DNA from 3 places in the Exiguobacterium sp. s125 genome. Region 2 is predicted to be linked to each of the others. Evidence: riboswitches for the same ligand, from Rfam matches in the RefSeq annotation. Region 2 holds a riboswitch; each other region holds the start of a gene.

Region 1 (3,277 bases), on a different contig from region 2:
CTCGAACGTCTCGATACGACGACATTACCAGGTCAACCAATCGAATTCGTCGATAAAACGGCACTCGATTTTGCTTCCTACGACGGCATGCGTCTCGTCATCGTCGGTAATGAGCAACAGCGCGCCGTCTACCGCGACTTCTTTGCGGAGACGGGAGTCGAATTAATCCATCTTGGCGGTGATGCCCAAGCTGCGAAAAAAATTGCCTGTCTCGCGAAAAAGACAGATGCGATCGTCGTCATCAAAAGTCGCGTCTCCCACGCAGCAGCGGCACATGTCCTCGTGCAAGCAAAAAAGCACGATATTCCGTTTGCGATTGAACGACTCGATGGACGAAGCTCTTTGTATACGGCGTGCCAGCAACAACTTGAAAAAGCAATGGTCCAACGTTTACTAAAAGACGAGCGTTAAAAAGTGAAACCTCCTCAAAAATAAACCGTAAAGAAAGGTAGCACTTATTTTTGAGGAGGATCTTTCGATGTCAAAACAATTAAAATTAGCAGCGCGCGAGTCGTTGCAGGGACGATGGGGCTTCATGGCATTAATGATGTTGTTGTTCTTAATCATTCAAGGCGTTCCGAACGGATTTGCGTCCTCACCCGAAGAGGATTTCCAATTTATCGACTTGATTGGTATGCTCTTGACGGTGTTGACCTTACCGGTTGCAATGGGATGGTCATGGCTCGCCCTATCTGTCGCCCGAGACGAGCAGACGAAAGTCGCCGATTTGTTTGAGCCGTACAAAATGTTCTTGAAAGCCATTGGAGTGTCAATCGTCCAAACCTTTTTCTTAGGGCTATGGTTCTTACTTTTCATCATTCCAGGAATCATTAAGTCATTCTCTTACATGTTGACGTATTACATCATTCGGGACGAACCATCGATTGGCATCCTTGATGCCATTACGCGTTCACGCCAAATGATGGATGGACACAAAAAAGAGGCGTTTTTCCTCGTCCTTTCGTTCATCGGTTGGTTCTTGCTCGGAATTGTTACGATCGGAATCGGTTTCCTCTGGATTGGCCCGTACTTCAGCGTCACAATCGCGAAGTTCTACGATCGCGTGCGTGGGGAAGAAGTTTCGACGACTGGTCACCGGACAGCCATGATGGATGCAAATCACAATGACTCACCGTTCGTATCACCAGAATGAATTGATTTTGAACAGCACCATACAAAGCAGGGATTGCCATCTTAAACCGATGTGCAATTCCTGTTTTTAGCTTCTAGACAAAGAAGTATCAAGAAACAGAGTGATTTTCCAAATGTTTTTTTAATTCCGATAGGAAAAGAAGGTTTAAAGGTTGCTTTACTCTGCTAAAAGATGTACGCTAATTTCAATTATTCTTATCACGAGAAGTCGAGGGACTGGCCCGACGACACTTCAGCAACCCCGCATGAGCGGAAGGTGCTACTTCCAAGAGGAATTTATTCCTTTGAAGATAAGAGCCGACAGTAGACATTCGTCGCTCTTTTCTAAACGAAAAGAGCGATTTTTTATGCAAAAAGGGGGCACAGGGGATGGAATACGGATTTTGGTTACCAATCTTCGGGGGTTGGTTACGAAACGTCGAGGATGAACAAATGCCAGCGACATTCGATTATGCGAAACAAGTCGCACAGACGGCAGAACGGATTGGCTTTTCTACGACATTGATTGCAGAATTGAACTTAAACGACATTAAAGGAATAGCCGAACCGAGTCTTGAGGCGTGGACGACGGCAGCGGCGATTGCGGCGACAACGGAACGGTTGGAAATCATGACAGCCGTCCGGCCCGGTTTTCATAATCCGGCGACGACAGCAAAAATGGCGGCGAACCTCGATCAGTTGAGTAACGGACGTTTTACGCTCAACGTCGTCTCGGCCTGGTGGGAGGAAGAAGCCCGTCAATACAATGGGATTTTTACAGCCCATGACGAACGATATGCCCGGACGGAAGAATTCGTGACGGTCATGAAAGGATTATGGGCGGACGCATCACCCTATAGTTTTGATGGGGCGTACTATCAGCTGGAACGGGCAGAGCTTCACCCGAAACCCGTTCAGCGTCCCGGAATCAAGCTCTACGCTGGTGGTGAGAGTGAGACGGGGAAACAGACGATCGTCAATCACTGTGATGCCTATGTCATGCATGGAGGAACGGTCGATGAAGTCGCGACGAAAATTACGGATATGAAAACCCGCCGCGCGGCGACCGGGAAGCAGCCGCTTGCGAGTTTCGGACTGGCGGCCTACATCATCTGTCGCGAGACGGAAGAAGCGGCGCTCGAAGAATGGCACCGGATTACGAACGTTAAAGAAGACGGTGCCGGATATGCCGGGTATGACGACTTCGTCAGTAAATCGCAACTCGAACAACAGGTCAAACGAAATGACTATTCGGTCTCAAACCGGGGACTGCGTCCGAACTTGATTGGGACGCCGGATCAAATCGCAGAACGGATTCTTGAATTTGAAGCAGTCGGCGTGACATTGCTCTTGCTTCAATTTTCTCCGCAACTCGAAGAAATGGAACGCTTTGCCCGCGAGGTCATGCCACGCGTCGAAGCGAAACGAAAGGTAGGTCAACTAAAATGACGAAAATTCATATCTTACACGAAAATCAGGAATGGACGGATCATTTAATCAAGCGACTCGAGGAACTCAACTTACCGTATGAACAGTGGCACCTCAACGAAGGGGTCGTCCCACTCGATGAAACACCACCGGAAGGCGTTTTTTACAGCCGGATGAGTGCCTCGTCCCATACGCGCGGGCACCGCTATGCACCAGAATTGACGGAAGGGGTCCTCGCTTGGCTCGAAGAACATGACCGGACCGTTTTCAACGGAACCCGTGCGTTACGACTCGAGGTCAGTAAGGTCAACCAATACACCGCCTTACGAAAAGCAGGTATCCGTGTTCCGAAAACGACGGCAGCCGTCGGACGTGATCAAATCGTCCAAGCCGCTCAAAACATCGGAGTATCGTCGTTCATCACGAAACACAATCGTGCCGGTAAAGGACTCGGCGTTCAATTGTTCCACTCGATTGAAGCACTCGAGACGTATCTTGACGGACCGACATTCGATGAGCCGGTCGACGGCATCACGTTGATTCAAGAGTACATTCAAGCACCTGAACCCTACATTACGCGTTGTGAATTCGTCGGTGGTAAGTTCGTCTATGCGGTCCGTGTCGATACGTCGGAAGGATTCGAGCTCTGCCCCGCGGATGCTTGTGTCATCGATGATTTGTTCTGCCCGGTCGGAGAAGAGGCGGCAGAGACACCGAT
Region 2 (3,277 bases):
CAGACCAAGCAGGTAGCTGATCGTCATCCCGATACAGCTTCCGGCGTAAGCGGCGAGAATCGTTCCGATTAAGGGTAAATTGCCTTGATGCATCCAAAAACCGGACATGATCAGTAACGTTTCATCCGGAACAGGAAGCCCGATGATCCCCCCGGCTAGAAGGATCGCAAGTCCGAATGAACCATATTGATGAAGCACTTCATGTAATATGTGATGGATCGGGAACACCTTCCTTCATAAATTCTTCTTCTATAGTGTACAGGAAATGAGGACTGGTTAAAACGACAAGGTGGGGAATCATGGGAATGAACGGATGGATTTTTGATTTCGAGAAGTCAACTCTTTTCCTTATATTCGATTCGGGCTATACTCGTTAAAGTGACTAATTTTAGAGGACGGTGTCTGCAATGATGCATGTAATAAATCAGTATGGTTGGATTGAAGTGATTTGCGGAAGTATGTTCTCTGGTAAGTCGGAAGAATTGATTCGACGCGTTCGCCGGGCTCAGTACGGGAAGTTGCCGGTCCAAGTGTTTAAACCGGCAATCGACGACCGTTATCATGAAGAACATGTCGTCTCGCACGTCGGCAACTCTGTCATCGCGGTACCGATGGCGACGAGCCGTGACGTGTACGCGGCAGTCGCACAAGAGACACAAGTGGTCGCGATTGACGAAGTTCAGTTCTTTGATGATGAAATCGTCGATGTCATCGAGGCCCTCGCGCAGGACGGAAAACGTGTCATCTGTGCCGGACTCGATCAAGACTTCCGGGCGGAACCATTCGGTAAGATGCCGGAACTTCTCGCACGGGCAGAGTTCGTCACGAAACTGCAGGCGATCTGCCTGTCGTGCGGTGACCCGGCATCGCGGACGCAACGTTTAATCGACGGTCGACCTGCCAACTACAATGATCCAATCATTTTAGTCGGCGCGTCAGAGTCGTATGAGCCGCGTTGCCGCCACTGCCATGAAGTGCCGGGGAAATCGCAAGCCCTGCAACAATGGAAGAAACAGCAACAGAACTGATGAAGTAAACGAAGGACTGATTCATCAGTCAGGACCACATCAATCAAATGGCCGATACTCCCATCGTTTCAAGGGAGCATCGGCCATTTTTTTTGCGCATTCATATTGTTCTGGACGGCTTAGTCGATGCTTGAAACACGCATCGAAACAGTCTTCATCCCTTGCTTTTGCGCAGGAAAGACATCAACCGGTGTGGGTCAAACGACTATATTGGTGTACAAAGTGTGTTGCCTCGCGGACAATCGTTTCTTGATCATAATCGAGGGTCGCGACATGATAGGAGTCAAGCAGGCAATAGCTCCGTTTGTCCGTCGAACCGATGACTTGATAAAGGTAATCCGAACTTTCAGGCGGGACGACATGGTCTTCGGCAGAATATAAAATAAGTGTTGGAATCTCGATGGCTGGTAAGAGTGGACGTGTCTGGTCAATCAAGGTCAAAAGTTCCGATGCGCAGACGACAGGGACCTGGTCATAGATGATTTCAAACGCTTCACGTTTAATGTCTGGGGTACTTTCTTTTAAGTAGCGTGGACAGTCTTCAAAAGATAATGCTTCATAGGCAGGAATCGCTAACGCTGCATTGATCGTAATCAATCCGTCAGCAGGTAATCCTTCCGCGACGAGTGCAAGGGCAAGTGTCGCACCCATCGATTGTCCGGCGATGAAAATGGACGAACAATGATTGGTTAAGACGTCGAACCCTTGGCGGAGGCTTTGTTTCCAATCTTCAGCAGTCGACGCTTCGAAATCACGGATGCTCGTCCCGTGTCCGTCGAGACGCGGGGCATACACGGTAAACCCTTGGGCGGCAAACTGCTCTCCGACAGTACGGACGCTTTGAGGGGTTGCGTTAAAACCGTGAGACAGTAAAATACCGATTGGACCTCGTTCAACCAAAAAAGCTTCTGCGCCAAACAGGACGGGTGATGATGAATTCATAAAGGGTTCCTCCTTCTATTAAAAAACTCGTAGTGCTTTAGGCGCACTACGAGATTCTCGTAGGTATCATCCAAAGCATCGGCTTTGCTGGTCGGAGCACCTTGCATGTTGCAGGTTGCCGTGGGTTCGTAGAGCCAGATCTCTCGCCCACTCTTGATATATCGTATAGGAATTGTCGGAATAATCATTGTGAAGAGGATAGCATTGATTGAAATACGTTGTCAAGACGTCAAAAAGAAGTCGAAATTGATAAACTGGGTAATTTGGTTTAATTTTGAAAATATGGTTGACTTGAGAAAGGAATCCCCGTAGTGTAAGCATTAGATTCACGACATAAGAACGACTTGAAACATCACACATATGAACTTCATACCGTAGCACTTATCGAGAGAGGTGGAGGGACTGGCCCTACGAAACCTCGGCAACAGACTTCTTACGTCGTACTGTGCCAATTCCGTCAGACGTTTGTCTGAAAGATGAGCGGAGCGGATTCTGCCTTAGTGCAGATGGAAGGATCCTTTTCTTTTAAGAGAAGGGTCCTTTTTTTGATGTTTTCCTAAAAAAAGAGAATGAAATACAATTCATTTTGTATTTTAGAATGACCTGTGCTAGTCTTGAGCTGTATAACTCAATAACCAGTTCTTCGGGGTAGGGTGAAAATCCCAACCGGCGGTGATGCGATTGATAAATCGATGAGCCCGCGACCTGCAGTGTACGCACTGTGGCTGACTTGGTGAGACTCCAGGGCCGACGGTAAAGTCCGGATGGGAGAAGGACGAAACAATGCGCTTGCTGCCATTTTCTGAAAAAATGTTTTCAGGGAAAGGTCTGTTTCTGTATGTGTAAAAACAGAAACGCGAGACGCTTATTTCGTCAATCCTTCAATCACGACGCCCCTTTTACAGGAGGCGTCTTTTTTATTGAAAGGAGCGGAAAAAATGGAAACATTCATGAGTTATGCGATGCAACTAGCACACATGTTAAACGGTCAAACGAGCCCGAATCCGAGTGTCGGCTGCGTCATCGTCAAACAGGGGCGGATTGTTGGTTTTGGGGCCCACCGTTATGCGGGAGGACCCCATGCCGAAGTCGAAGCGCTCCTCATGGCAGGTGAAGCAGCACGCGGAGCCGATCTCTACGTGACACTCGAACCGTGCAATCATCACGGCAAAACACCGCCGTGTACGGAAGCAATCCTCGAAGCAGGAATCAATCGTGTTTTTATCGCGACAGAGGACCGCCACGCGCTCGTCGCAGGAAGCGGTATCACACGTCTCCGTCAGGCGGGGATTGACGTCGAAGTCGGT
Region 3 (3,277 bases), on a different contig from region 2:
AGCGTGACGGTGATACCGGAGACGATTGCTGGTAGTGCTTCCGGAATCAACACTTTATAAATGATTTGGAACTTCGTTGCCCCCATCGATTCCGCTGCTTCGATGACACCTTTGTCGACTTCACGCAGTGCCAGTTCGACCATCCGCCCGTAAAACGGTGCCGCCCCAAGAATCAGTGCCGGAAGTGCCGCTGTTGGTCCTAAGAACGATCCGACGATGATGAGCGTCACTGGAATCAATAAAATCAACAATATAATAAACGGAATCGAACGGAAGATGTTGACTAAAAAGCTGAGCACGGAATACAGTGCCCGGTTCTTAAACAATAAGTCTTCATTCGTCGCATACAACAACAGACCAATGATTAAACCGAGTATGAAAGTCGCTAGACCCGCGACGGCTGTCATATAAACGGTACTGCCAGTCGCCGTCCAGACCATTTCCCAATCGAGGTCGTTAAAGAATGTCGTCATCGGTGATCCACCTCCACTTCCACGTCACTCGCTTGAAGCTTCGCGATGACCGCTTGTGTTTCATGTGTCGCACCAATCAGTTGGATGAACAACGTTCCGAGTGCACCGTCTTGCGTCTGTCCGACGTTCCCGCCGATGATATTAAATAATAAGGTCGAATCTTTCATGACTTCTGCCAGGATCGGACTTTCTGCTGTCGAACCGACGAATGTCAGCTGGACGATTTTCCCTGTCGGATAGCGCTCACGGAGTTTCGCGAACGTCAACTCGTTTTCTGTAGACGACGTCAGTTGTTTGACGAATTCTTTTGTCATCGCTTGTTTCGGATGCCGGAAGACTTCTGAAACAGGACCCTGTTCGACGATTTTCCCGGCCTCCATGACGGCGACCCGGTGACAGATTTTTTGAATGACGTGCATCTCGTGTGTGATCAAAACGATCGTCAGTTTTAGTTTTTTATTGATGTCGACGAGTAACTCTAAGATCGAGTCCGTCGTTTTCGGATCAAGGGCGCTTGTCGCCTCGTCACATAATAAGACGTCCGGGTTTGATGCCAGTGCGCGGGCAATCCCGACGCGTTGTTTTTGTCCACCGGATAGTTGTGACGGATAAGCGCCTTCGCGACCGTCGAGTCCAACGAGTTGAATCAGCTCGGCGACCCGTTCTTTCCGGCGTGCTTTCGGATATCCGCCGAGTTCGAGCGGGAACATAATGTTTTCTTCGACCGTTCGTGACCAAAGCAAGTTGAAGTGCTGAAAGACCATCGAGACATTTTTCCGGACGCCGCGTAATTCTTTCGGTCGTAACGTCGTCATCTCGACACCGTCAATTTGAATCGAACCGCTTGTCGGTGCTTCTAACATGTTCAGCAGGCGAATCAAGGTTGACTTCCCTGCACCGGAATAACCAATTATTCCGAAAATTTCGCCGCGCTCAATCGTGAGATCGACGTTTGCGACAGCTTCGACTTCGCCGCGCTTCGAGCGATAAATCTTTCCTACATCCTGTAAACGAATCACTACTGTCCCTCCTAAACATAAAAAAAGTGCGCACGTTTTAGAGCAAACGCGCGCACTTTCAGTACACAAAACCATTTGCTCTCATCTTGCAGACGTTCGTCTGCTGGAATTAGCACCACTTCGGAAATAAATTCCGCGGTTGCCGGGTTTCATCGGGCCAGTCCCTCCACCACTCTTGATAAGAGTTATCGGTATTTAGTTGTTTTTAATATATTTTGAATATTAGCAGGGGTTATTTTGCTTGTCAAACAGTTTTTTCAGAAACTTTTTCGAGCAAACTGAAAGCATGCGTTAAATCTTCTTTCAAATCCTCTGCATCTTCAAGTCCGACCGAGATTCGGACGAGACCATCCGTGATGCCGAGTTCTGCCCGACGTTCTGCCGGAATCGATGCATGTGTCATCCGTGCCGGAACGGAAATCAAACTTTCGACCGCCCCTAAGCTTTCAGCAAGCGTGAAGAAGTGTGACGCTTCCACAAGTTTCTCTGCATTTGCAGCTGAACCGACATCAAAGCTGATCATCCCGCCGAAACCAGTCGCTTGTTTTTGTTGAATCGCATGACCGGGATGCGATGCGAGCCCCGGGTAGAAGATGTTCGAGACGACGTCTTGCGCTTGCAGGAAGCTGACAAGTTCATGTGCTGTCTCTTCGATCGCTTCCATCCGGATACCGAGCGTCCGCAGACCACGGACAAGCAGGAAGCTGTCTTGCGGTCCGAGAATTCCACCCGTCGAGTTTTGGATGAAGTGAAGTTCTTCGCCGAGCGTATCATCGTTGACGACGACAAGCCCTGCGACGACGTCCGAGTGTCCGCCGATGTATTTCGTTGCACTATGCAGCACGATATCTGCCCCAAGCGCGATTGGTTGTTGCAAGTATGGTGTCGCGAACGTGTTGTCGACGACGAGCTTCAAGTCGTGACGACGCGTGATGGCTGCGATCGCTTCGATGTCCGTCACTTTTAATAACGGGTTCGTCGGTGTCTCGACGTAGAGCATCTTCGTGTTGTCCTGAATCGCCGCTTCCGTCGCGCTGAGATCCGTCGTATCGACGAATGTCACTTCGATGTTGAACTTCGGTAGGACACGTTGCATCAAGCGGAACGTTCCGCCGTAGACGTCGTCCGTCATGACGATGTGGTCGCCAGACTGAAGCAGATTGAAGACAGCATGGATCGCCGCCATTCCTGATCCGAACGCGAATCCACGGACGCCTCCTTCAAGATCAGCAATCAATCGTTCGATGCTCGTCCGCGTCGGGTTTGCTGTGCGCGAGTACTCATACCCGTCTTTTAATTGACCGATTTTTTCTTGCTTATATGTGCTCGTTTGATAGATTGGCGGTGTAACGGCACCCGTTGCCTTGTCTACACCCGTTCCTCCGTGAATCAACGCTGTTTTTTTACGCATGTGTCTCGTCCACCTTTTCAAAGATTTGTTGGCTCAAATACCGTTCTGCACTGTCTGCGAAGACGGTAACAATCGTACTTCTAGGATGGCGCTGGGCGATATCGAGCGCCGCGGCGAGTGCCGCTCCTGCTGAACTGCCGACGAGTAACCCTTCACGTGCCGCCAGTTCATGGACCTTCGTAAAAGCATCCGAATCAGAAATCGTATGAATTTCATCAACTAAATCACGAGAAACGAGACTTGGCCATTTGGCTGTCCCGATTCCTTCTGTTTTATGCGGTCCGGCTGACCCTCCGTTGAGGACGGAGCCTTCCGGTTCGACGATTGCCCCTTTTGTCCCGAAGCGTTCTTTTAAGAAAGCCGTCGTTCCGGCA

Evidence for each region. A riboswitch is a leader RNA that binds a small molecule or an ion and turns the genes downstream of it on or off. The one in region 2 is predicted to bind S-adenosylmethionine.
Region 1: another riboswitch for S-adenosylmethionine. It lies ahead of KNQ05_RS10470 (LLM class flavin-dependent oxidoreductase); the one in region 2 lies ahead of KNQ05_RS13935 (alpha/beta hydrolase).
Region 3: another riboswitch for S-adenosylmethionine. It lies ahead of KNQ05_RS01445 (methionine ABC transporter ATP-binding protein); the one in region 2 lies ahead of KNQ05_RS13935 (alpha/beta hydrolase).

What each region holds. Positions count from the first base shown of each region.
Region 1 is NZ_JACSMI010000003.1:156,707-159,983, reverse strand. It holds gene KNQ05_RS10480 (DUF2325 domain-containing protein) at 1-411, shown strand, start outside; gene KNQ05_RS10475 (DUF975 family protein) at 479-1,153, shown strand; SAM riboswitch class I at 1,345-1,449, shown strand; gene KNQ05_RS10470 (LLM class flavin-dependent oxidoreductase) at 1,522-2,580, shown strand; gene KNQ05_RS10465 (ATP-grasp domain-containing protein) at 2,577-3,277, shown strand, end outside.
Region 2 is NZ_JACSMI010000007.1:72,430-75,706, forward strand. It holds gene KNQ05_RS13925 (DedA family protein) at 1-228, opposite strand, end outside; gene KNQ05_RS13930 (thymidine kinase) at 411-1,028, shown strand; gene KNQ05_RS13935 (alpha/beta hydrolase) at 1,212-1,970, opposite strand; SAM riboswitch class I at 2,031-2,133, opposite strand; SAM riboswitch class I at 2,349-2,453, shown strand; FMN riboswitch at 2,606-2,750, shown strand; gene ribD (bifunctional diaminohydroxyphosphoribosylaminopyrimidine deaminase/5-amino-6-(5-phosphoribosylamino)uracil reductase RibD) at 2,909-3,277, shown strand, end outside.
Region 3 is NZ_JACSMI010000001.1:302,041-305,317, reverse strand. It holds gene KNQ05_RS01450 (methionine ABC transporter permease) at 1-473, opposite strand, end outside; gene KNQ05_RS01445 (methionine ABC transporter ATP-binding protein) at 470-1,492, opposite strand; SAM riboswitch class I at 1,571-1,677, opposite strand; gene KNQ05_RS01440 (bifunctional cystathionine gamma-lyase/homocysteine desulfhydrase) at 1,737-2,903, opposite strand; gene KNQ05_RS01435 (PLP-dependent cysteine synthase family protein) at 2,896-3,277, opposite strand, start outside.